DNA from 3 places in the Paenibacillus nanchangensis genome. Region 3 is predicted to be linked to each of the others. Evidence: riboswitches for the same ligand, from Rfam matches in the RefSeq annotation. Region 3 holds a riboswitch; each other region holds the start of a gene.

Region 1 (8,169 bases), on a different contig from region 3:
GGGTCCGGCAAAGATGCCGGCACGGAGAAGCCTCCGAAGTCTTCCCCTTCCCCGTCTCCTTCGCCTTCACCTTCTTCTTCACCTGCGGTTGACGACAGCCCCGCCGCTTCCTCCGGCCATTCTCCATCCGGCCCGGGCGATCCAGCCGCACCCGAAGCAAAATCTCAGGAAGCTGATTCTCATAACAACGTAACTAAGCCAACCGATGCTTCCGGTAATATCAGCCAAGAGCCAGCCGCCGCGGGTCAGGCCCCGGCGAAGCAGCCCCTGGCGGAGCATCCATCCGGGAACAGCCCGTCGTCTGCGGCCGTGCCTGCCGCGGCAGGCGCTCCGGATGAAGCTCAGCCGAAGCAATCCGATACCGCCCAATCCAAGGAGGCAACCCCCTAATGGCACAAGTCAAACTATGGTCCGGCCGCATTTTGACCGCGCTGCTGTCGCTGATTTTTTTCATCACCGTCGTCGCTGTCGTGATTTCCAAGGCATCCGGCGGAGAGCCGTCCTTCTTCGGCTATCAGATCAAAACCGTCCTATCCGGCTCCATGGAGCCGGGCATTCACACCGGTTCAATTGTGGCGCTGGAGCCTGGAGGGGATATGACCCGGTTTCAGCCTGGTGATGTCATCACCTTTCTTAACGAAGAGAACCTGCTGGTCACCCACCGCGTGATCGAAGCGGAACGAAATGAAGCCACAGGCGAAGCAGTCTACCGCACCAAAGGCGACAACAACGACGCCCCTGATGTAGCGCCGGTCAGCTCCAGAAATGTCGTTGCCGAATACAAAGGCATCACGATTCCTTATGTCGGCTATGCGATGAATTTTGCGGCATCCAAAACAGGCAGCGTGCTGCTGATGATCGTCCCCGGGGCGATGCTGTTAATCTACGCCCTGTATACGTCCTGGAAGGCCGTCTCCGAACTAGAGAAAAAACACGCGGATTTGTCCCAGCCTTCTCCCGAAGGACTGAAGTAACTTACCAGCCGATTGTCCCTCCCGCCGCTTACCGGACGAGGAGCACAATATAAAGCTTCATCCATCCAACCACATATTCAAGGAGGAATTTTACAAATGGGTATCAAAAAAACACTGGGTCTTAGCATCGCATCCGCAGCACTGGGTCTTTCCCTCATCGGAGGAGGAACTTACGCTTACTTTAGCGACACCGCCACCAGCACGGCGACTTTCGCGGCCGGTACGCTTGACCTTACGTCCGATCCCTCCGTCTTGATCAACTTAAACAACCTGAAACCGGGCGATATCGTGCTCAAGAAGTTCAAGCTGAACAACTCCGGCACGCTGGACATCGGCAGCATCCTGCTCCGCACCAAAACTGTGGTAACCGACGAAGGCAACAATAACAACGGCGCGGACCTGAACCAATTCATCAAAGTTAAATTCCTGAAAAATAACGATAAAGGCACAATCATTACGCCCGAGCTGGTGGTATATGAAACAACGCTGGCCGAGCTCAAGAACCTGACGCCGGACCTGGTCAAAAATACCGGCCTGGATCAAATCTGGACCGAACGCAGCGGCATCAAGGCCGGAACGTCCGACAGCTTTGCAGTAGCCTTCGAATTCGTGGAGAACAACCAGGACCAAAACCACTTCCAGAAAGACAAACTGGAACTGACTTGGGACTTCGAAGCCAAACAAGGCGAAGGAAAAATTTACAACGAGAACTAATCTGCCCGTTTATCCCAGCGGCAGCACCACACATCCCGGCTTCCGGCATACGGACCGGGATGTTTTTTTCCTCCGGGCATACCCGGGAATAACCGGTATAGGCCGGCCGGCACCGTTTCTATTACCTCGTGAAATTTGATATAATGAGATCAAATTTTTTACGGAGGGGCGTAATCATCTTGCCAGATAACATGGGCCAGCGCATCCACCAGCTTCGGCTGGAAAAGGGCTTGTCCTTGTCCGAGCTTGCGGACAGGGCGGATGTGGCCAAATCCTACCTAAGCAACGTTGAACGGAACATCCAGTCCAACCCCTCTATCCAGTTTATAGAGAAAATCGCCGAAGCGCTGCAGGTATCCATTCACACGCTGCTGTACGGAGAGGCTCCGGACACCGAGGAAGAACCGCTGGACGCGGATTGGTTCAGGCTTGTGCAGGAGGCGATGGCTTCCGGAGTCAGCAAGCGGGAATTCAAGGAGTTTCTGGAGTATCAGAAGTGGAAGCTGGAGCAAAAGGATTGAATTTACGAACCTTATGCGGATGGACGATTCCGCCGCAGGGATCCGGACCCGCACCAAAGAGGCAGAGCGCCGCGCCGCTCTGCCTCTTTGGTGTATGTAGCTCCCCGTCAGCCTTACAACAATCTCGGTCCCTTATCGAGGAAGAACCTCCGGATCTCTTCGGCGCGGATTCCCGCGCGTTTGGCTGTCAGCAGCAGCTGCACCCATTCGAGATCCAGATCCGCCGTCTGGAACTCTCCGACTTTACCCTGGTTGGACTTGTTCAAAAAATCTCCTCCTAAGATTTTATGTCCCCAGGCAGTCCGGCCGTCATAGTAGATTCTACCTTAGACCCGAGACTTTGTGCCCCTGCCTTTCGGCAGGTTTACCCTTTTACTGGACCCTTGAGCGCAAGGATCTGCATGCCGTCTTGATGCAATTCAATTATAGCGGACGCAAGCGGCAAAGTATGTCGCTTCCTGTTCGCCGTACTTTGGCATATTCGCGCGGGAAAAGCAGGATGAGCGGGGAATATGGGAATCGCCGGCCGCTCTGCTATGCCTAAAGTCATATCAATCTTTTATAGGTTTGTATTTTTCTAGGAGTCTAATCTTACTATAAAAACTTAAAGACCCATTTTCAAGCATCAACTGCATTTTTTTCGTAAAATTGGGTAAATGGTTATGATGGGACATGACAGCGGTCTGTCCCGGGATGCTGTACTGAACCATGCCGTTTTGCGATTGGTCCTTACGAAAGTATGAATTGATTCCCTTCCTTGAAAAGAGCACAATGAAGGAGACATCAGCAAGCGAATTTTCACCGATGTGCGACAACGAATGTAAACGCAAACATTGACGTCCGGACAACCCGCCTGTCAGCGGACTCCGGGCCATTCCCTAGGAGGATGCATTCAATGGCAGCCAAGGAACCCTTCTCTCCATCCGCATGGAGCCACTATTACGGACCCAATCTGGGGTACATTCAGGAAAAATATGAGCAATACGTAAACGATCCGTCGTCCGTCGAGAGCAACTACCGTGAGCTATTCGAACGCTCAGGCCCACCTCCGATGACACCGTCCGCCGTCCAGCCGGCCGGCACGGCAGGCACCGCGTCGCCCGACCCCGGGCTGCTGCGCAAAGCCGTCCGCGCCTCCAAGCTGATGGCGAACATCCGCATCTACGGCCATCTGACCGCGGACATCGATCCGCTCGGCAAGCCGGACAGCTCCATGGCCAAATATCTGGATCCGGCCACCTACGAGCTGACGCGGGAGGATCTCGAAGCGCTGCCCGCTTCGCTGATCTGGGAGAACGCGCCGGAGAATATCAAGACCGGCTGGGACGCCGTCAACCTGATGAAACGGAGCTACACCCGGACCATCGCCTACGAGTTCGGCCATATACGCGACGAACAGGAGCTTCGCTGGCTGAACCAGCAGGCGGAGACCACCGAACCGCAGGCCGTGCTGACCCTGGAAGAACGCAAGGCCCTGCTGAAGCGGCTGGTTGAGGTGGAGCAGTTCGAAACGTTCCTGCACCGGACCTTCGTCGGCCAGAAGCGGTTTAGCATCGAAGGCAACGACTGCCTTGTACCGATGCTGGATGAGGTGGTGCGCGCCGCAGCGGACGACGGAGCGGAGCATATACTAATGGGCATGGCGCACCGCGGGCGCCTGAACGTGCTGGCCCATATTTTGGGCAAACCATATGAAATCATTTTCTCCGAATTCCACCATTCGCCGAACAAGGACCTGTTCCCTTCCGAAGGATCCATGGGCATTAACTACGGATGGAGCGGAGACGTAAAATATCATCTGGGCGCTGACCGTTCCGTAAATCACAATAAGACGGTACAGACCCGCATTACACTGGCCAACAACCCAAGCCACTTGGAGTTTGTTAACCCTGTGGTGGAAGGCTTCACGCGTGCGGCACAGGAAGACCGCTCGGCGAGCGGCATGCCGAAGCTCGACACCAACAAAGCCATGGCGGTGCTGATGCACGGCGACGCCGCTTTCCCTGGCGAAGGCATTGTTGCAGAGACGTTGAATATCAGCAAGCTGAAAGGCTACCAGAACGGCGGAACGATCCACGTGATCGTTAACAACCGGATCGGCTTCACAACCGAAAGCGAAGATTCCCGGTCCACCCATTATGCGAGCGACCTTGCAAAGGGCTATGAAATTCCTGTCGTGCATGTCAACGCCGATGATCCCGAGGCCTGCATCGCGGCCGTGCGGATCGCCTGCGCCTACCGGCAGAAGTTTAAAAAAGACTTCCTGATCGACCTGATCGGCTACCGCCGCCACGGCCATAATGAAATGGACGATCCCGAAACGACCCAGCCGCTGATTTACAGCAAAATCCGCAATCATCCTACCGTCTACAACCTGTACGCGGAGCGGCTGAAACGCGAGCAGCTGGTTTCGGACGAAGACGTAAAGCGGATCTCCGCCGAAGTCGACGCTGTCCTACAGCAGGCTTATGACAAAATGAAAGACGGCGGGCACAAGACGGGCGAGACCAAAAACGCGGTGGCGCTCCCGGCAGATTCGTCCGGAACCGAGCCGGCTCCCGTGCCGATCGACACCTTGCGCAGCATCAACCGCCAGCTGCTGAACGTACCGGACGGCTTCCGGATGTATCCGAAGCTGCAGCGTATTTTGCAGCGCCGGGGCGACATGCTGGACGGCGGCCCGAAGGTCGACTGGGCGCTGGCCGAGACGCTGGCGTTTGCGACGATCCTGCAGAACGGCACGCCGATTCGCTTGAGCGGCCAGGATGCGCAGCGCGGAACCTTTGCGCACCGGCATCTTGTTCTGCACGACAGCGAAAACGGCGCGCTGTACACTCCGCTGCATCAGCTTGAAGGAACCCAAGCTTCCTTTGGCGTGTATAACAGCCCGCTGTCCGAAGCATCAGTTCTCGGCTACGAATACGGCTATAACGTATTTGCGCCGGAGACCTTTGTGCTGTGGGAAGCCCAATACGGTGACTTCGCCAATGCCGCGCAGGTCATCATCGACCAGTTCATTTCCGCCGGACGGGCAAAATGGACCCAGCGCAGCAACCTGGCCATCCTGCTGCCTCACGGCTACGAAGGCCAGGGGCCGGAGCATTCCAGCGGCCGTCTCGAACGGTATCTGCAGCTGTCGGCTGAAGAGAACTGGACGGTGGCGAACCTCACCACCGCCGCGCAGTATTACCATCTGCTGCGCCGCCAGGCCGCCCTTTGCGGTCAGCCTTCGGCCCGTCCGCTGGTCATCATGACGCCGAAAAGCCTGATCCGCAACCCGCGCAGCGCTTCGGAAGGCACCGAGCTTGCGGAGGGACGCTTCCAGCCGGTGCTTGCAGAGCCGCTGCTTGGCGCGAAGCCGGCTAAGGTGAAGCGGGTCATCGTCTGCAGCGGAAAGGTTGCCGTCGATCTCCAGAACGAGCTCGAAGCGGACAAAAACCGCGACTGGTCGTGGCTGCACATCCTCCGTATGGAGCAGCTGTATCCTTTCCCTGAGAAGGAGCTGACGGCCCACTTCAGCCGGATGTCCGCCCTGGAGGAAATCGTCTGGGTACAGGAAGAGCCTAAGAACATGGGCGCCTGGAGTTACGCCGAACCCCGTCTGCGCGCTATTGCGCCGGGCGCGGTGAAGGTCTCCTACATCGGACGGCCGGAACGCTCCAGCCCGGCGAGCGGTTACGCCGATGTGCATGCTTTTGAACAGAAACGAATTGTTACGGAAGCCCTGAAGCTTAACAGCCAAGTACAAGCAGCTGTGCCGTCCTCCTAAGCGGGGACGGCGTTACAATAACGGAAACCATTATATTTGGGGAGGTAGCGGCCTGTGTCAGAAATTAAGGTACCGGACTTAGGCGAATCGATTTCGGAAGGAACGATATTCAAATGGCTGGTCAATGAAGGCGACAAGGTCAGCCAGGGCGATGCGCTGGCCGAACTGGAGACCGATAAGGTCAATCTGGAGATCAGCGCGGAGGAAGACGGGGTCATCGCTTCGATCCTGCGCGGCGCCGGCGAGACCGTGCAGGTGGGCGAGACAATCGGGATGATCGGCAGCGCCGGAGCAGCCGGCGGCGGCTCCCCTGCTCCTGCAGCGGAAGCGGGCGGCTCGGCGCAAAACGCGGCCCCTGCGGCCCCTGCAGCCGCAGCTGCACAGCCGGCGGTTGCCACCCCGCCCGCGGCGGATACCGCTCCGCAGGCGCCGGCAGCGCCAAGCGCGGACAGCGCCGCACTGCTGGCGACGCCGGGCGCACGCAAGCTGGCGCGGGAACGCGGCATCGACCTGTCCGAGGTTGGCGCACGTGATCCGATCGGCCGGATCGGCCAGGCCGACGTGAAGGATCACGGATCGGCGCCTGCGGCTGCATCTGCAGCGCCGGCAGCGTCCGCGCCAGCGGCAGCTTCTGCGGGCGCGTCCGCAGGCAAGCCGGAAGCCGCCAAACCGGCGGGCGACTCGGGCAAAGCCATCGAACGGCAGCGCATGTCCCGCAGACGCCAGACGATTGCGAACCGTCTGGTGGAAGCGCAGCAGACGGCCGCCATGCTGACCACCTTCAACGAGGTCGACATGACCGCCATTTTGGATATCCGCAAACGCCGCAAAGACAACTTTAAAGAGAAGCATGACATTGGACTTGGCTTCATGTCTTTCTTCACCAAGGCGGTAATCGGCGCCCTGAAAGCCTACCCGCTGCTGAACGCCGAAATTGACGGCGAAGATCTGCTGATCAAAAAGTTTTACGACATCGGCATCGCGGTAGCGGCCAAGGAAGGCCTCGTCGTTCCGGTCGTCCGGGACGCGGACCGTCTGAGCTTCCCCGAAATTGAACGCCGGATCGCCGAACTGGCCGGCAAAGCCCGCTCCAACACGCTGAGCCTGTCCGAGCTGCAGGGCGGCACCTTTACGATCACCAACGGCGGCGTTTTTGGTTCCCTGCTGTCGACGCCGATTCTGAATGCGCCGCAGGTCGGTATTCTGGGGATGCACAAAATCCAGCTCCGGCCGATCGCCATCGACGAAGAAACGACCGTCAACCGGCCGATGATGTATATCGCGCTTTCTTACGATCACCGGATCGTGGACGGCGCCGAAGCTGTAAGCTTCCTTGTTAAAGTGAAAGAGCTGCTGGAAGATCCGGAAGCCCTGCTGCTGGAAGGATAAAATCCGGCAGCGGCATGACCAATAGCGGCACGGCAAAGAGGATGCCCTCGTCTAACCAACGGGGACATCCTCTTTGTTTTAACAGCGGCAGCAGTTTCCCCGCTATCCACGCCACGCACAGCGAACGCGCCACTCACACTCACGGGGCCAATGGGCGTCCCCCTCCATCAGGAGAGTGCAATTACCCGGTTGCCGCCTTCCTTTTTGGCAAGGTAAAGCGCCTTGTCTCCTTCCTGATAAGCCCACTCCACCGGATCGGGCAGCTCGGCCGGCACCGGGGCCACCCCGAAGCTTGCAGTCACTTGGAACGGCCTCCCTTCGCTGCGGAACGGGTGCCGCCGGATGGCCGCGCACAGCGAATGCGCTACTCCTTCCGCCTGCTTGGCGTCCAGTCCCGGCAGCAGAATGGCGAATTCTTCGCCGCCCAGCCTTGCCGTAATATGCGTCTTCTCCAGGCCTGTGCGAATCAGTTCGGCCACCACGGTCAAGACGCGGTCCCCAACCGGGTGACCATAGGTATCGTTAATTTGTTTGAACCGGTCGATATCCAGGATGATAAGTGCTGTATCGCCGCCTGTCCGGCGCAGCCGGTCCACTTCCCCCTCCGCCGCCTTCTCAAACTGCATCCGGTTATACAGCCCCGTTAAAGGATCATGAGCCGCCAGCTTATACAGCTCCCGGTTCTTAAGCATCAACCGGTTGTGCCGTACCGTCGTAACCCTGCGGTGGTAAGCTGCTTCGACCAGCCGGTGCCACGAAGCAATGGACACTACCATACCAAGCAAAGTAAGAAACAAAGCGT
Region 2 (8,169 bases), on a different contig from region 3:
AGTGCAGAAGGCAAAATGGAACCAAAGTGGTTTACTCCTATAACACAGTGGGCAACCGTCAGAGTAAAGAAACGACTGAAGCCGGAACTGCCGTGTCAGAGTCGTACACCTATGATGCTGCGAACAAACTGCTAAATCCGCGCTCAGCATTTTTTGCTCGGAGTGGTATTGTTTAGCGGGCGATATATGGCAAGAGGATGATAAACATTGTTTTTTGAGTAAACCATATATTGACAATATGTAACCAAGTGGTTACAATAAAAATGTAATCAAATGGTTACATTAAGTAAGGGGTGGATTACATTGATTGAAAATCGCATTAAAATTTTGAGAGCTACAAAGGATTGGACACAAGCTGATTTGGCTGAACTTCTTGGAGTATCACGACAGGCAGTTATATCCATTGAGAAATATAAATATACACCTTCATTGGAGCTAGCCTTCAAAATTGCAAAAGTATTTAATGTTTCTATTAATGAAGTATTTACACTGAAGGAGGATGATAAATAATGGCATATCAAATAATAACGGCAGTTGCATTGATCGTATTATTAACGGGCTTAATTGGAAATGTATTTTACAAAGCTAGAAAAACTATAAAAAATAAAAATGATGAACGTTGGCAATCGATTCAGAGTAAGGCGAACAAAGCGACAGTTTGGTACCATAGTTTACTAATAGTGGTGCTTGGTTTGATGATATTTTTAGATGTATTCTATCGGTTTCAAACTAGTTACAGTCTTTCTCAGATACTGAATGTTGCATTTGTTGTGTTGACTCTGCAATTTACAATTGAATTAATTTTCTTGATTTATCTTGATAAAAAATTATAAGGTGGATTATCAAGAATCCTGTGCAAATAAATTATTATGTGTATAAGGTGGCGTATATGGTTTTTGGGGTCGATCTGGACAGGAATAAAGATGTGCTGGGGATGTGGATCGGGGAGAATGAGACCTCAAATTTCTGGCTTACCGTCTTGAACCTGCGCACATGGTAGAAGCTATCACCGGCAACTCCGCAAGGTGACGAAGGGCAAGAGATTTTCCCTACCGATAGCCCCAGATTTTAAGGAAGACAAACTAATCAATGATGGGATGAAAAGTGATGGAGCAAAAAATAAAGCCTGATGCAATGAACAGGAGGGAGACTTTTGGGGGAGTTTGACTTCAAAGCAGGTAAGGTTATTTTAAACGATTTTGATTTTGTAGATAATCTTTCATACGCTGAGCAGATTTGGTCGTTTAAAGAAGACATTCTTCAAGTTCGATATAACAATATTTATGTTCTAGATTTGGGTTGGTATCCAGAGTTTGATCTAAAGAACGGGAGTTTTAAATTGGTTGTAGTGAAAATAGATGATTGGTTAAATCCATATTTCTCTAAAAGAACCCGGTCCATCAGTGAAGTACGAAACTATATTGTTGAGGCGGTAGCAGTGGCAGAAACAGTTAGCTTGATGCGTTAAGATAAAAACGCGAATAGATCTGGCGCAGTTGTCTAAGGAGGTCAAGCACAGATGTGAAGAGTAAAAATATAGTAAGGATAATATTTGCACTGCTCTTTGTTTTTTGCATAACGACTATATGTATTAAATATAATTCCTATGAACAACGTATACTGCTATTTGAAGCAATCCGAGTGTACTTGTTTATATACTGCCTTGCTGTCGAATTACCCTTAGCAATCATACGGAACCGCAATAAGTGGAATAAGTTCTGGGAGAAACTAGTGTTATATTTGTTGATCCTATTCTCTATCTTTTCTTTATGTGTAGCGGGTGTGGATGTCTACTGTCTAACTAGAGACGTGTTAGATGGGTACCAAGAGAAGAAAATTACGGTCATAAAAAGGCAACAACAATTTAGAGCGAGCGATAAAGTTTGGGTTAATGATGATGATAAAGTTCAGACATATTACCTAGCTCCGGGGTACATTAAAGTAACTGTGGGAGATGCTTATCGTGTACGTTTCTTTAAACATTCAAAAATAATAATACCTGTTAACATGGCAGATTAAAACCATAGGCGACAGACGATAGCCAAGCCCCTACAAAATAGAGTACACTCTGCGAGTCATAACTTTAACTAAACTTATCATAGCACCTTCAAGAGATATCCCATTTGTTAGGTAGGGAGATATCTCTGGAGGTTTTTTATGTTGGAAAACTGCAGGAGCGCCTGCAGAGTGAGAGGAGTCAAATTAGAACGTTGCGTCAGACTCAAAGTGGAATCAAACGATAAATAAATTCAGTTTTTCCAACATCCCTAAAAAAGGAAAATATAGAACATCTTTATTATACAGGGATAAATTCCGATATTAAAAGTGTCCTATACATCAAAAGACACTTTAAAACAAACACATAGGGACAAAAGAACCGAGTTTGGAACAAAGGCAAATCCGTACGAAAGTCGGAGACGCAAAGCCACGGGCCTACTTCATCCCAAAAAGATGTTAAGGCAGCCGGGCCGCTCAAGGCACTTGGTTTTTTGGTGTGCCTGCAAATAGCATTGAGGGAGAGACGTGGATGAGGTTCGCAAGGAAAAAAAAGTTAGCGCAGACGGCCATCGCTGTATTCGCGGCCGTGTCAATGATTGGAGGTCTGTTCAGCGGCGTTCTAGACACGCATCAAGCTGTGGCAGCCGGTATGAATCCGGGGAAAACGGACTTCAGCGTATCGGGAGAAAGGCTGGTCTGGCTGGAACAGGATGCGACTGGGGTCAAGCAGGTACATACGCTGAATCAGAGCAATGGTGCTAGTACGAGACTCACCTCCAGCCCGTCCCCAAAAGATGCGCCTTATGTGAACGGCGCGATTGTGGTGTGGGCGGACAAAGGAAATGAGGCGGCGGGATCGCTCCAGTGGGATATCTACAGTACCAACCTGGAGACGGGGAAGCCCGCGAAACTCAACAAGCAGCCCGGTTCCTATGGGAATCCGACGACGGACGGAGTAGGTGTAGTCTGGTATGAACGCAAACATTACGGCAGCATGATTTATCACGACTTGGCAACAGGCGCTGAAGCCGACTTGGGCGAAGGACGGTTCCCCATGCTGGCCAGTGGAAATGTCGTTTATAAAAATGCCCGTGACGGGGGACTTAGTCTGCTGAACGTGAACAGCGGAGTGAGACGTGCACTGGTGAGTCTGGGTGGTGCAAACACCGTCGACTGGTTTGTTTTTAATGGCAGTCAGGTGCTGTATAAACAGAAAAACGGCGCTGCCGGAAGTAAGTACGTGCTGCTGAATATTCAAGATCTGATGGCACAGCCTGTGGATCTCACCGAAATGAAGGATGGCGGCACCTCTTATGCACACATGTTCATTGGTGAAAAATACGCGGTATTTCAGCAGGAGGAAAACGGTGCAGCTGTGCTGCAGCAGGTAAATCTCAATACCTCAAAAGTGACGCCGCTGCCCGCTATCGAAACGGGGGCGAAGCTGATTGGCATTAGCGGGGACAAGCTGCTGTACAGCACTAAGGACGACAACATCCAATCCTTGGATCTAAAAGAACGCAACTTCCCGGCGCCAACTCCAACACATGTCGCGAACCCATCTCCAAGCCTGACACCAGAACCTGGCCCAACGCCGGAACCAGGTTCGGCACCAGGAATGGGAACCGCCACAACCCCGGGCTCCAACCCAAATGTTAAAGTGCCCGTAGTTAGTGGAGCCAAAGACAGCCGGATCATTGGGAATACAGGCGGCGTTTTGTCTGTCCTAAACGGCTGGGCGCGGCTGGAGATTGCGGCAGGCACCTTCCCGGACAATACCGGCGTAAGTCTGGCTCAGGCGGAACTGGAAACAAAAGAGCTGCTGGATGCAAACGGACTGAAGCTGCTCAAGGCTGGCTCCGTCTGGCAGGTACAATCGGACGCTGCATTCCAGCTCCCGGTCAAGCTCGCGATCCGGTATCCGAAGGAAGAACCTTGGGTCTCGGAGCGGGAGAAGCTTGGAATCTACAGTTACGATCCGGCTAAAGGCACCTGGACTTATATAGCTGGTGTAACTGAAGTGGAGCGGGACTTTGTCCATGCGCCAATCACAGCCTCCGGATTGTATGCGGTCATGCTGCGCAATGTGCATTTCACCGATTTGGCGGGCCACTGGGCACGGCACAATGTAGAGGTACTGGCGTCAAGAGGAATTGTGAACGGAATGAACGGAAACTTGTATAAGCCAAAAGGCAGCGTGACCCGCGCCGAATTCACCAAACTGCTGGTATCCGCTCTTGGTCTGCGGCCAAGTCAGGAGGGTGCGCCGAGTCAGCCGGTTACGCCAAGTCAGGAGGGTACGCCGAGCCAGCCAGGTACACCATCCTTCCGGGATATTCCAGCTGTACACTGGTCTTACCCCTATGTTGAAGCGGCAGCGGAGGCGGGGATTGTGACCGGGGACAATGGGCTTTTTCATGGTAATGATCCGCTGACCCGTGAACAGATGATGGTTATGCTGATGCGGGCAATCGACAGCACTACGGTCACTATGAACGCTGCGCACGGACCGGACACTCTGAAGATCACCGGTACCACCGCCACCACCGCCACTACCGGTACCACCGCCACTACCGAAACCGCCGACACTACCGAAACTATCGACACCAATGACAGCATCGGCACTACCGGCATATCCGCCTCCGCTGCGGACTTGGCCAAGGCACGAGCTGGCCTCACCAAATTCAAGGACAGTGACCAAATCAGTAAATGGGCAAAAGATTCTGCGGCTGCGGCGGTGGAAAAGAAGCTTGTCCAGGGCAGCGGACAGTTCTTGAAGCCTAAGGCTTCCTCCACGAGAGCCGAGGCTGCAGTTCTGATCTATAAGCTGCTGGCGGAGTTGAAATTCCTCTAACTCATAACGGATAGGAGACCAATCTATGAAATCCCGAACGCTAAAAAGGCTGTGGCGCAGCGGCCGGATGAAAGCCCGCGTAAACCTTATGCTTGCGCTGCTGCTGGTTGTATCATATATCCCGGTTTTTCCGGGACTTAACAAGCTTACATCGTCGGCTTCTGCGGCGACGAATATGCGGATTGAGCCGAGTGAGCTAAAACCGGGGAGCGGAGAAGCTGTGATTTCGTTCAGTTTCAACGCAGCGGATGACGGCCAGGAATCTCACGAGACCAACATCAATTTGTGCACGCCGCAAAGAGATGGGTCGGCCCCGCTGCTTGGGGATTTGATCACGACCGGCGTGTATCCTACGAAAAAAAACGGTGAATACATCGTTCACGAATACAAGTGGGATGGCACAATTGGGGGCGTGCCGCTGGATGAAGGGCGTTATAACATTTGTATTTCCCCTGCTGGATACAACGGCGTGGGGGTGTATTACGGCCAAATCGCCAGCTTTGAAATCCTTGGCAGTGATGAGGTCCAGCCTCCTGCAGCACTGCAGATCAAACCGGCCGCTTCGGGGCAGTCGGTCGTGTCCGGAACTGCGGAGCCAGGGACTTCCATCGAGGTGGAGCTTTATTATCCATCCACCGGGGAGGACAAGCGCTACTCCGGCATTGCAGTCAACAGCGCAGGGCAGTGGAGTGAGCAGATTACGATTACACCAAGCAAGCCTGTCCATATCACCGCAAAAGCGAAACAAGACGGCCAGCTCTCCGGGTATTCGGAATCGCTTGTGGTGCTTCGGGAGCCTGTGCCGGATTTTGCAATCAGTTGGGAAGCGCTGGCGGCGTATTATTACAAGCTGGATAACGTGCAAACCATGCAGGAAAAAGCAAAGGACATTGCCGTCTTAAACCAGTCGGCAGCTTCCACGGGAACGATCAGCGGGCTCACCTCCATTCTGCTAACCCGTCCGCAGACCAGCCGGATTATTACCAGCGGGGATTTGGCCCAGTTTACAGAGACCTCGATTCGGCAGCGGCTGCGGATTGTGAACCCGTCCGGACAGGAACCGGTTGATCCGGCCCGGGGGGATTTTGTCTACTCGACGGATTCCATTACGCTGCAGGCCTTGATGCCGCTGCAATTTGGGTTGAATTATTTAAGCCGCGATCCATACCAAGGAGTTAATGGACTGGGATGGCACCACAGCTATGAATGGAAGCTGACTCCGCTAAGCGGCGGCAAGGTGGAGGTCAGAAGCCCGGACGGTTCGCTTTTTGAATACGTGCCGTTGACTGGAGGCGACTACCTGACCCCGCGCGGGACGGATTGGGCGCTTACTGCTCCATCTGCAGGAGCCTACACACTTACATCGCCCCAAGGCGATGTTTACCGATTTAATGGGGAGGGACTGCTGCAGTCAATCACGGACCTAAATGGCAATAGAATCACTTTGACGTATCAGGGAAACAAGCTGGATGCGGTCAGTACACCCGGAGCATCACTTAGCTTAAGCTACGACGGTGCGGGAAAGCTGGTTGACGTTAGCGATCATACGGACCGCAAAATGTTGTTCCACTACGACCCGGTAACCGGCGACATGACTTCCATTACCGATGTGGATGGGGCCGAAACCAAACTGACTTACGACGACGGCCATCATGTGCTTAGCGTATCAGATGCAAAAGGTACGGCGGCGATGAGTGTCACTTATGATGAACATCAGCGTGTCACCGGTTATACCGATTTTTATGGAGAGTCGAGTTCATCCAGCTACGAAGGACGTGTGGCTCCTGTGGTCCGGGGCGAAGAGCCGCAGGACGGTCAGCCCAAAATTGACCCTGCGAACGGGCGGGACATTCCCGACTCGGATGAGGTAATTTTGTCCGGCACAATGCACAATCTGGCGCATGCTCCCGCATACCGTCAGGTTGAAGGGCTGAAGCCGTTGATCTCGGACTATCTTGCGGACAGCATCGGAACGATTGAGAGCAAAAAAGATGTGTTCCTTGCTTCGTCGGTGTCTGCTCCGGGCGGTATCCCTGCGGTTCAACAAGCGATTGCGGCAAGCAATGCCTCCCCCGCTATCATCCGTACCGGCCACCTGAATGTGGAGGAAAGCGTTACATTTGGATCGCCCGGCAAGCCGGTGGTTCTGATTGTGGATGGGATGAATACCAACAAGGATATCACCGTCCGGGTGTACGGCACATTGATATTGAAGCAGGGACTGAATGCCAATACCAAGCTTGCACTGGAAGTCCAAAAGGTGCAAGGGAGCTATGGCAATCTGTGGTCAGGCGGAACGATACATCTCAACAATGACTCCTCCGTAACCGTAGGAGATACACTGCAAACGGGCAGCCTGACCTACAACAGTGGAGGGTTGACCGTAGATGCCCAGCGGATTTTGATTGCAGGCGATCTGTCGATCAACACCCGTGTAGAGATGGATATTGCCCAGGAAATGGTGGTCGGGGGGATTGTGTCCAACAACCAGACGGCGAATCTGACGGTTACCGGGGGCGATTTGTTCGTCCGTGACAACGTCAGCGTCAACAACAATCTGGATGTGCGCACTGGCGGTCTGTTCGTGATTGGCGGGGATATGACGCCTAACCGGACACCGGTCGTTCATACAGGTATTGGGGCAGGCCAAACCATTTTGACCTATCCACAGAGCGGCACTGGCGGGGAGGGAAGTGCAGGAAATGCAAGAAGTACAGGAAACGAAAGAAACACGATAAATGCGAGAAGTACAGATCCCGAGCCGGCCGTTGCTGGGAGCAGTGCGGGATTGGCCTCCTCAATCGCCACAACCGACAACAAGACGGTTTGGACCAACGCGCTTCAACAGAAGACGGCTTACGTATGGAATTCCAATTTCCAGGTTGTTCAGCGGCAGGCGCCTAATGGAGCCGTCGTCAAATACGGCTATGACAGCAGCGACAGGGTAACTGAGGTAACTGATGCCAACGGCAGCAAAGGGAAATTGGCCTATGACGAGCGCGGAAATCTGGTGCAGATGACGGATGAAAATGGCTTTTCCACCATCATGCGTTACAATGCATCCAACCGGCCCGTTGAAGAGATTGATGCCTTGGGCAACCGTTCCACCTATGAATACGATGTGGCAGGCAATCTTGTAAAAAACACGAATGCTCTAGGCGGCACAGTCACCATTGTCAGAGACAGCAGAGGTGTTCCGGTGTCTGTGAAGGATGCGGAAGGACACACAACGGCCTACACCAATGATGCCGACGGATTTGCGAAAGAAATCAAGGACCCGAGCGGTTACACCACCCTTGTTGAACGGGATACCCTGC
Region 3 (8,169 bases):
CGGGTGAAGAAGGCCCCGGATGAATTAAACGGGCTTACCGTCCTGGACAGCGGCCGGCACAGGCTGGTCTGGGAGGAAGAGGAGCCGCAGCTTTTGTTCGGCGATTACGCGGAAGAACGTTATGCTTGGCAGTTGTCCGACATCCAGCCGCTTTCCAGCCCCATTCCGGCGTCCGGCAAGCAAGGGCTGTGGGAATGGGAGGAACCTGATATTATAGAGCGCCTGGGAATCGGGCGGCAGCAATAAGGAAATGCCGGTTGGCGCTGCGCACGGAATTTTTACAGATTTTTAAGGTGTTTTTCAGCTTTCTATAAGACTAATTTCAGGTTCGTCCGGTATAGTACAGATACCAGACACCCCCAGTGTTATATGGTGCATACCTTTGAAGGCCCTGCCGGTTGGCAGGGCCTCTTTTTTTGGGCGACAGTGTCTTACGGAGTTAACCATCCTGCCCGGCGGGGATGCGGAACTGGTCCGGGTAGCTGGAATACGCGGAGATGTCGAGCCCCAGATACTTGCGCATCAGGATCAGCCCCTGGGCGACGATCAGATCGTTGAGCAGCAGCATCTGTTCATGATAACCGCGGCAGAGAAAACGGGCCTCAATCCCATTCGGCAAACGCTGCTGTTCGTATACCTTAACGCCGCGGCGGCGCATGGACTTGCGGACCTCTGCCAGATCTTTGGTGGCCAAAGCGGAAGCGGAGCTTAGCACGTCAAGGTAGGGATCCGGTGTCCGGAGATGAACGGAAATCAGTTTCGCATCGCGCTCAAACGCCGACAAAATCAGCGGCAGCAGCACATACGATTTGACAAGCTGGCTGTCTTCGCCTTCCGCTCTGTGCATATTCTTCACTCCAATGAGAACGTATATTCGTATTTTAACCATGAATCCGTAAAATAATCAATGCAAGAAAAATGGTATTTATGAATGTGATATTATTCACAACTTAAAGAGACTATCTCGTATATATTGAATTTGTAAATTTAAAATTTGATTTACTCATTGCGGGAGGGAACAACAATGGAACAAGAGCGACGGATGGGCCGGGGATTATGTTGGGGACTGCTGCTCAGTATTCCGCTCTGGATGTCGGTGGCCGGCTGGGCTGGGATGCTGCAATATTAAATTCTCGTATAAAAAAGGAATAGATTGACAAACCGCCCGGGACGGTCGTAAACTAGGTTTAGTTCACGAGTGATAAATTTCCTTGACGGTTTTTTGTTGCAGTGAATTGTCTGCCGAATGAAGAAGAGTCGACTGGCCGCTAACGGCCCTTGGAACGCGCACCCCCCTGGTGACGCATTCCGTTATACAAGAATACATAACCGCTGTTCCGCAGCTCCTGTCTACGTGCACTGCTTGTTATCCGCGTCTGCGAACCCTCTTGTAAACCGACCGTTTCATAACCTATCCCGTAAATCCATGTATAAGAGCAAACCGTTCGAAAGAACGGGACGCAAAGTCCAGGAGTCTACAGCGTGATTAACGCCATGATCGTCCGACTGCCATGAATCTACCATTCTGGCAGTCTTTTTTGTGTTCTGTTTTCCGTCCTAATTTCATATAACAATCATTGGAGGTGGATACTGTTGAAAAAAGGTTGGAAAGCCGCGTGTTCGCTCACGCTCGCGCTTGTCCTTGCAGTGGGCGGAATCGGCCGGCCGGCAGCGGCGGATACGGTGAAAATGCCGTATATTCCTACACCTGTTCTGGGCATCGCCGGAAATTTTAATGCATTTTTGTTCCAGAGCTTTACCCAGAGCAATGATCAGGTAGAGGGAAGACTGGCCGCCGGAGGAGATATCAAGCTGGAGAACTACGGCGTAGGCCGAATCTTCGGCAATGGAACCAATGCGGGAGACGTGCTGATCGCCGGCCGGCAGCTTCAATTCAAAACCGGTCAGGTCCATGGAACGGCGGTATACGGTGAAAGCCTGATCGCCAATGCGCCCAGCGCAAACTTCATGGGCGGCACGAGACAGGATTCTCCGATCGACTTTGCGGCGGAGGAGCAGTTCCTGACGCAGCGTTCGCAGGATTACGGCGCCCTTAAGCCCACCACGGAGGTCGAGGACAACTACGGCACAATGACGATCAGAGCGCCGAAGCCGTTCAATGTAGTCCATCTGACGGCCGAACAGGCGGCTAGAATCAACAACCTGAGGTTCGACATTCCGACCGGAGGCACGCTGATTATTAACGTCGGCGGATCCAGTGTGTCGATGGGGAGCTTCCAGATGGAGCTGCGAAAAAACAACAAGATCCTGTTCAACTTCTACGAAGCGGCTTCGCTAAACATCGGATACACCTCTTTCCCGGGATCGATTCTTGCGCCAAAAGCGGACATTCATCATGCCGGGGGTGAGGTATACGGCACGGTGATTGCCCAGTCGTTCCGGGGCGGTGCTGAGCTCCACGACAACCCTTACTGCGGCCAACCGCCGGGCGAGCCTGAACCCAGCCCGTCGCCAAGCCCAAGCCCATCGCCGAGCCCAAGTCCAACACCGAGCCCGAGCCCATCACCTACACCAAGTGTAGAACCGAGCCCGACGCCAACGCCAAGTGTAGAACCAAGCCCGACACCAACGCCGAGTGTAGAACCGAGCCCGACGCCAAAGCCGAGCGAGGAACCAAGTCCGACGCCAACGCCGAGCGAGGAACCGAGCCCGACACCAACGCCGAGCGAGGAGCCGAGCCCGACGCCAACGCCGAGCGAGGAACCAAGTCCGACACCAACGCCGAGTGTAGAACCGAGCCCGACGCCAACGCCGAGCGAGAAACCGAGCCCGACGCCGACGCCGAGCGAGGAACCAAGTCCGACACCAACGCCGAGCGAGGAGCCGAGCCCGACGCCAACGCCGAGTGTAGAACCGAGCCCGACACCAACGCCGAGCGAGAAGCCGAGCCCGACGCCAACGCCGAGTGAGAAGCCGAGCCCGACACCAACGCCGAGTGAGAAGCCGAGCCCGACGCCAACGCCGAGTGAGAAGCCGAGCCCAACACCGACGCCGAGTGAGAAGCCGAGCCCGACACCAACGCCGAGCGAGAAACCGAGTCCGACACCAAGTCCGACACCGAGCCCGAGTCCGACACCGAGCCCAAGTCCGACGCCAAGCCCAAGTCCGACACCGAGCCCAAGTCCTACACCGAGCCCAAGTCCGACGCCAAGCCCAAGTCCGACACCGAGCCCAAGTCCGACACCAAGCCCAAGTCCGACCCCGAGCCCAAGTCCGACGCCAAGCCCAAGTCCGACACCGAGCCCAAGTCCGACACCAAGCCCAAGTCCGACCCCGAGCCCAAGTCCGACGCCGAGCGTAAGTCCGACACCGAGCCCAAGTCCGACACCAAGCCCAAGTCCGACACCGAGCCCGAGTCCGACGCCAAGCCCAAGTCCGACACCGAGCCCAAGTCCGACCCCGAGCCCAAGTCCGACACCGAGCCCAGGTCCGACGCCGAGCGTAAGTCCGACACCGAGCGTAAGTCCGACACCGAGCCCGAGTCCGACGCCAAGCCCAAGTCCGACACCGAGCGTAAGTCCGACACCGAGCCCAAGTTCGACACCAAGCCCAAGTCCGACACCGAGCCCAAGTCCGACACCGAGCCCAAGTCCGACGCCGAGCCCAAGTCCGACGCCAAGCGTAAGTCCGACACCAAGCCCAAGTCCGACGCCAAGCCCAAGTCCGACACCGAGCGTAAGTCCGACACCGAGCGTAAGTCCGACACCGAGCCCAAGTCCGACCCCAAGCCCAAGTCCGACGCCGAGCGTAAGTCCGACACCGAGCCCAAGTCCGACACCGAGCCCAAGTCCGACACCGAGCCCAAGTCCGACACCAACGCCTAGCGTAGAACCTACACCAACACCAACACCAAGCGTAGAGCCTACACCAACACCGACGCCAAGTGCAGCGCCAACTCCGGCTCCGACACCTTGGATTCCGTTTGTGCCGCCTACGCCTTCAACATCGACCGTTCCGGGAACGATCGTGATTGATGAAGATCCGGTGCCGGTTGGCCCCGGCATTCAGCCGATACCTTCACCAAGCCCTAGTCCTAGCCCTGTACCGGGCGGTGAAGAAGACCCTGTAGTTATTGAAGAAGACCCGATCCCTCTGGGTCCGGTTCAGCCGGCATCACCGTCACCTACTGTACGGCCTGAGGCAAGCCCGAGCCCGACGCCGAAAGTAATCGATCTTCCGGGCGACGAACTGCCGCTGGGCGGACCCGAGCTGGAACAGCTGCCGAAAACCGGCGAATCCAGTCCGCTGCCGTTTTACGCTGCAGGTCTTGCACTGGCGGGATTAGGCCTCTTTATAAGAACCAGACTGTCCCGCAAAAACAAATAATATACGGTCACACCGGATTTCTCCAAGTTTCCGCCAGGGCCGCCTTTGAAGAGCTTAAGCCGCTCTTTTGAAGGCGGCCCTGCTGCGGTTTTTGGCGTTGTACGGCTTTAGAGGCAGATATACGCATAGCGGAGGGTTGCCCCAGCGGCTGCAAATTTTCCTTCCATAAGGTTTAATATTATACTGGACGGGAGAACCTGGGGCCGTACGGCTGACGGCGGAAACTGAAAAGGAGGATCGGCATGCCGATAGGATTTGTTTTGCTAATCATCCTGGTCATCACTGTGCCGGTGGTAGTGGCCGGTCTTTACTTTTACCGGCTGGCGATCAAACGGGAACCAAAGCAGTTTTTGAACGGCAATACCGATTTGATCAATGAACTGCCGGTAGCGGGAGGGTCCTGGGGAGAGGGACAAAAGTGGATTGCGGAACAGGAGCTGGAGACGATTGAGGTCCTGTCCGGCGACGGCCTCAAACTGCGCGCCTATTATGCGAAGTCTGCAAACCCGGAGGGGCGGGTCGCCATACTGGCCCATGGTTATACCGGCAAAGGCAAGGATATGGGTGCTTACGCCAAAATCTACTGCGACCTGCTGGGCTGCGACGTGCTTTTGCCCGATGCGCGGGCCCATGGCGCCAGCGAAGGGCAGCATATCGGCTTCGGCTGGCCTGAACGGAAGGATTATTTGCGGTGGATTGACTACATCATCCAGCGGGTGGGGCCGGATGTGCGGATTGTGCTGCACGGCGTCTCCATGGGAGGAGCCACGGTGCTGATGACATCGGGCGAACCGCTGCCGCCCCAGGTCAAAGCGGTGGTATCCGATTGCGCCTACACCTCGGTCAAATCCGAGTTGTCCTACCAGCTGCGGCGGATGTACAAGCTGCCAAGCTTTCCCTTTATTCCCTGCGCCAGTCTGGTGTCCAAGCTAAAGGCGGGGTATTTTTTTGGTGAAGCTTCCGCACTCAAGCAGGTGCGCAAGGCGAAAGTGCCCACCCTGTTTATCCATGGAGAGGCCGACACCTTTGTTCCCTTTTTCATGATGGATGAACTGTACGAAGCTTGCGGAGGGCCGAAGACACGGCTCACCATTCCCGGGGCGGGGCACGGTACGGCTTACGACACGGATCATGACAGGTATGTCGGTACGGTCAGCCGGTTTGTACGGACGTATGTATAGACGCGCCTAAAATGGACAGCGCCCGTAACCGCTAATGCGGTACGGGCGCCAATAGTTTATATATTCAATTTCCCGCCGTCCGTGAGCTGACGGGTCGTGCGTTCCCAGTTGCGGCCAGCAGCCGTTGTGGCTTATCTCAACTTTCCAAAACGACAAAAGCCCTACCTCTCTTTTGTCCTTGCGGCTCCAATGACCGCGCCAGTGTGAGTCGGAATTTCAATGTCTGATTATTCATCTTATCGATAAAGGAACGGTCCTCAAGAAAACATAAGCATTTGGGTTAAAACTGCCGATAAATATCCATATAGCAACGGTAAATCATTAATGGACGTCTTCATTTTCTTGATAGAAACATTAATGGAAATCAAATACTTACATAGTATACCACAATTTAACGATAAAAGCAAACATGTCAGGCGCCGGCGCAGCTGGGGACGGGAGAAGCAATGGACTTATATGCCGCATTTATAAAAAAGCAGGTCCGAAACTATTTGTTCGGTTCCTCGGTCGCCGTCATGGCGGCCGGGAGTCTGCTCATGTTCTCGACGCTGGATGTGTCCGGAAAGGAATACGGCTGGCTTCTGCTGATCCTTGCGGTGTCGTTCCTGGTTATGATTATTGCGGAGATGATCGTGTTCCGGTCCGATATTCGTCCGATCAAGGAAACGCTGAGGTCACGGAATCCGGAATTGCCTCAATTGAGACAAGCCTATAAGCGTACCCACCAGCTGCCGCTCTTAGCCGTCAGGCGGATTCTTGTCCCGCATCTGCTGGGGCTCATGATTCCCGGCGTCACGCTGGCAGTTTTGTTCATCTCCTTGGGGATTGTCCATCTTCCATTGTATTATGTCGGCATCGCTGTTGCGGGGTCGGTCCTGATTGCCAGCATGCATGCGCTAATTGAATTCTTTTTGACGGGGACGGCGATTTCGCCGCTGGTGCAGGAGTTTCAGAAGCTGGCTATTGCCCGGTTTAAGGCAGATTTTTCTGTGGAGGAGCATGTGTTTTTGTCCATCAGGCCGAAGTTTCTAGTCAGCTGTATGCTGATCGGCACATTCCCCTTGTTTCTGTTCAGTATGATGACCCAGGTCCGAATGGAAGCCTTGAGTACGGAGGCGATAAAAGACTACTGGATTTGGGCCGGATTGGTACTCTTTATCGGCATCGGGTTCTCCACGCTGGCCGCCTGGCTGCTGACCCGCAGCGTCCAGCGGCCGATTGACCAGCTGCATGAGGCGATCAACAGGGTCAAAGAGGGCCGGCTGGTGCAGGCACAGGATTTGTACTCGGACGAATTTTCCCGGCTGGTCGCAGGGTTCAACATGATGGTGCGGGGGCTTCAGGTGCGGGAACGGCAGAACCGGCAGCTGCTGGACAGTTATTTTACGACGCTGGCACTGGCTCTTGATGCAAGAGACTCTTATACGGCAGGCCATTCGCTCCGTGTCGCGGAATATTCGGTTATTATCGGACGTATGGCCGGACTGACGAGAGAGCAGCTGGACAATTTGCGCAAATCGGCGCTGCTGCATGACATCGGCAAAATCGGAGTAAGCGACCACGTTCTCTTCAAAGAAGGGCAACTGACAGATGAGGAGTTCGATCAAATCAAAAGCCATCCGGTGCTCGGCGAAAGCATTTTGCTGCAGATCGAGCCTCCTGAAGCGATGGCTCCTTATCTCGGCGGCGTCCGTTCCCATCATGAGCGGTATGACGGCAGGGGATACCCGGACGGGCTGGCGGGAGAGGACATCCCGCTGTTCGGGCGGGTCATCGCGGTAGCCGATGCTTACGATGCCATGACATCAGACAGGCCGTACCGCAAAGGCATGGAGCATGAACGTGCGCTGAACATCATCAGGGAAGGCCGGGGGACGCAATGGGACCCGGAATTTGCTGCCCTGCTTCTAAGTTATTTTGAGCAAAAAACGGCGGAATATCTGAAAGACTACCCCGTCAGAACCGGGTAGTCTTTTTTTTGCACGAAGAACGGATGGGGGAATTTAGTAGCCTTGTAAAGCGGGTGGAAAAGCCGTGTCGAAGGGTGGACGTTTGCGTGTTGATTTTGTGAAATTAGCCCGAAACCCGCCGATTCAGTCGTGCTTTCATTGATGGATTGTAAGCGGACCGTTATAATTATTAAGTCTGGTTTTTAGATATTTAAAAAATAAAATAAAGGGAGCTTATCTATGAAACGCGCCGACTTGCTGCTGATCGCGATCGTTCTTGCAGCCGCATTAATTTTCCTGGTGCCCCGGTGGCTCGGCAGCAACGACAAGGAACCCGGCCAAAATCTGGTTGCAAATGTTACAGTGGACGGCAAGCATTATCAAACCATCCCCTTGACCAAAGAAGAAAAAACTGTCGAGATCCGGACGGATCTGGGCTACAATATCCTGAAAATTCACGATTACGGTGTAGAGATGTATGAGGCGGACTGCCCGGACCAGGTGTGCCTTGGTTTCGGTTTTATTACGAACCCCAAACAGACCATTGTCTGCTTGCCGCACCGCGTGCTGGTAGAAATTGAGGGACAGACGGGAGAGGATGAAGTCGATGTCTATGTCAACTAGCGAGTCGTCCCGCGCCTTAAAGCGCACGGTTGTGATTGCTATTTTTGCCGCTGTTGCCGTTGTCCTCA

The links. Region 3 has a riboswitch for cyclic di-GMP ahead of ACE6ED_RS16875 (choice-of-anchor A family protein). Riboswitches for the same ligand answer to the same signal wherever they lie in the genome.
Region 1: it holds a riboswitch for cyclic di-GMP, as region 3 does, so the genes downstream of both, ACE6ED_RS06625 (anti-repressor SinI family protein) here and ACE6ED_RS16875 (choice-of-anchor A family protein) in region 3, are expected to answer to the same signal.
Region 2: it holds a riboswitch for cyclic di-GMP, as region 3 does, so the genes downstream of both, ACE6ED_RS24805 (S-layer homology domain-containing protein) here and ACE6ED_RS16875 (choice-of-anchor A family protein) in region 3, are expected to answer to the same signal.

Annotation. Positions count from the first base shown of each region.
Region 1 covers NZ_JBHOFD010000006.1:191,443-199,611, reverse strand. Annotated here, with positions in the region: gene ACE6ED_RS06645 (hypothetical protein) at 1-390, shown strand, start outside; gene sipW (signal peptidase I SipW) at 390-974, shown strand; gene ACE6ED_RS06635 (TasA family protein) at 1,071-1,688, shown strand; gene ACE6ED_RS06630 (helix-turn-helix domain-containing protein) at 1,880-2,209, shown strand; gene ACE6ED_RS06625 (anti-repressor SinI family protein) at 2,323-2,475, opposite strand; cyclic di-GMP riboswitch class I at 2,503-2,588, opposite strand; gene ACE6ED_RS06620 (2-oxoglutarate dehydrogenase E1 component) at 3,105-5,978, shown strand; gene odhB (2-oxoglutarate dehydrogenase complex dihydrolipoyllysine-residue succinyltransferase) at 6,033-7,367, shown strand; gene ACE6ED_RS06610 (GGDEF domain-containing protein) at 7,535-8,169, opposite strand, start outside.
Region 2 covers NZ_JBHOFD010000039.1:26,161-34,329, reverse strand. Annotated here, with positions in the region: gene ACE6ED_RS24825 (helix-turn-helix transcriptional regulator) at 304-510, shown strand; gene ACE6ED_RS24820 (hypothetical protein) at 510-833, shown strand; partial or broken gene ACE6ED_RS24815 (transposase) at 872-985, shown strand; gene ACE6ED_RS24810 (hypothetical protein) at 1,154-1,468, shown strand; cyclic di-GMP riboswitch class I at 2,384-2,476, shown strand; gene ACE6ED_RS24805 (S-layer homology domain-containing protein) at 2,528-4,852, shown strand; gene ACE6ED_RS24800 (DUF6531 domain-containing protein) at 4,878-8,169, shown strand, end outside.
Region 3 covers NZ_JBHOFD010000020.1:54,822-62,990, reverse strand. Annotated here, with positions in the region: gene ACE6ED_RS16885 (ASCH domain-containing protein) at 1-246, shown strand, start outside; gene ACE6ED_RS16880 (hypothetical protein) at 440-847, opposite strand; cyclic di-GMP riboswitch class I at 1,426-1,514, shown strand; partial or broken gene ACE6ED_RS16875 (choice-of-anchor A family protein) at 1,690-2,373, shown strand; gene ACE6ED_RS16870 (hypothetical protein) at 2,430-4,025, opposite strand; gene ACE6ED_RS16865 (LPXTG cell wall anchor domain-containing protein) at 3,988-4,347, shown strand; gene ACE6ED_RS16860 (alpha/beta hydrolase) at 4,590-5,528, shown strand; gene ACE6ED_RS16855 (HD domain-containing phosphohydrolase) at 5,975-7,498, shown strand; gene ACE6ED_RS16850 (NusG domain II-containing protein) at 7,718-8,101, shown strand; gene ACE6ED_RS16845 (Gx transporter family protein) at 8,085-8,169, shown strand, end outside.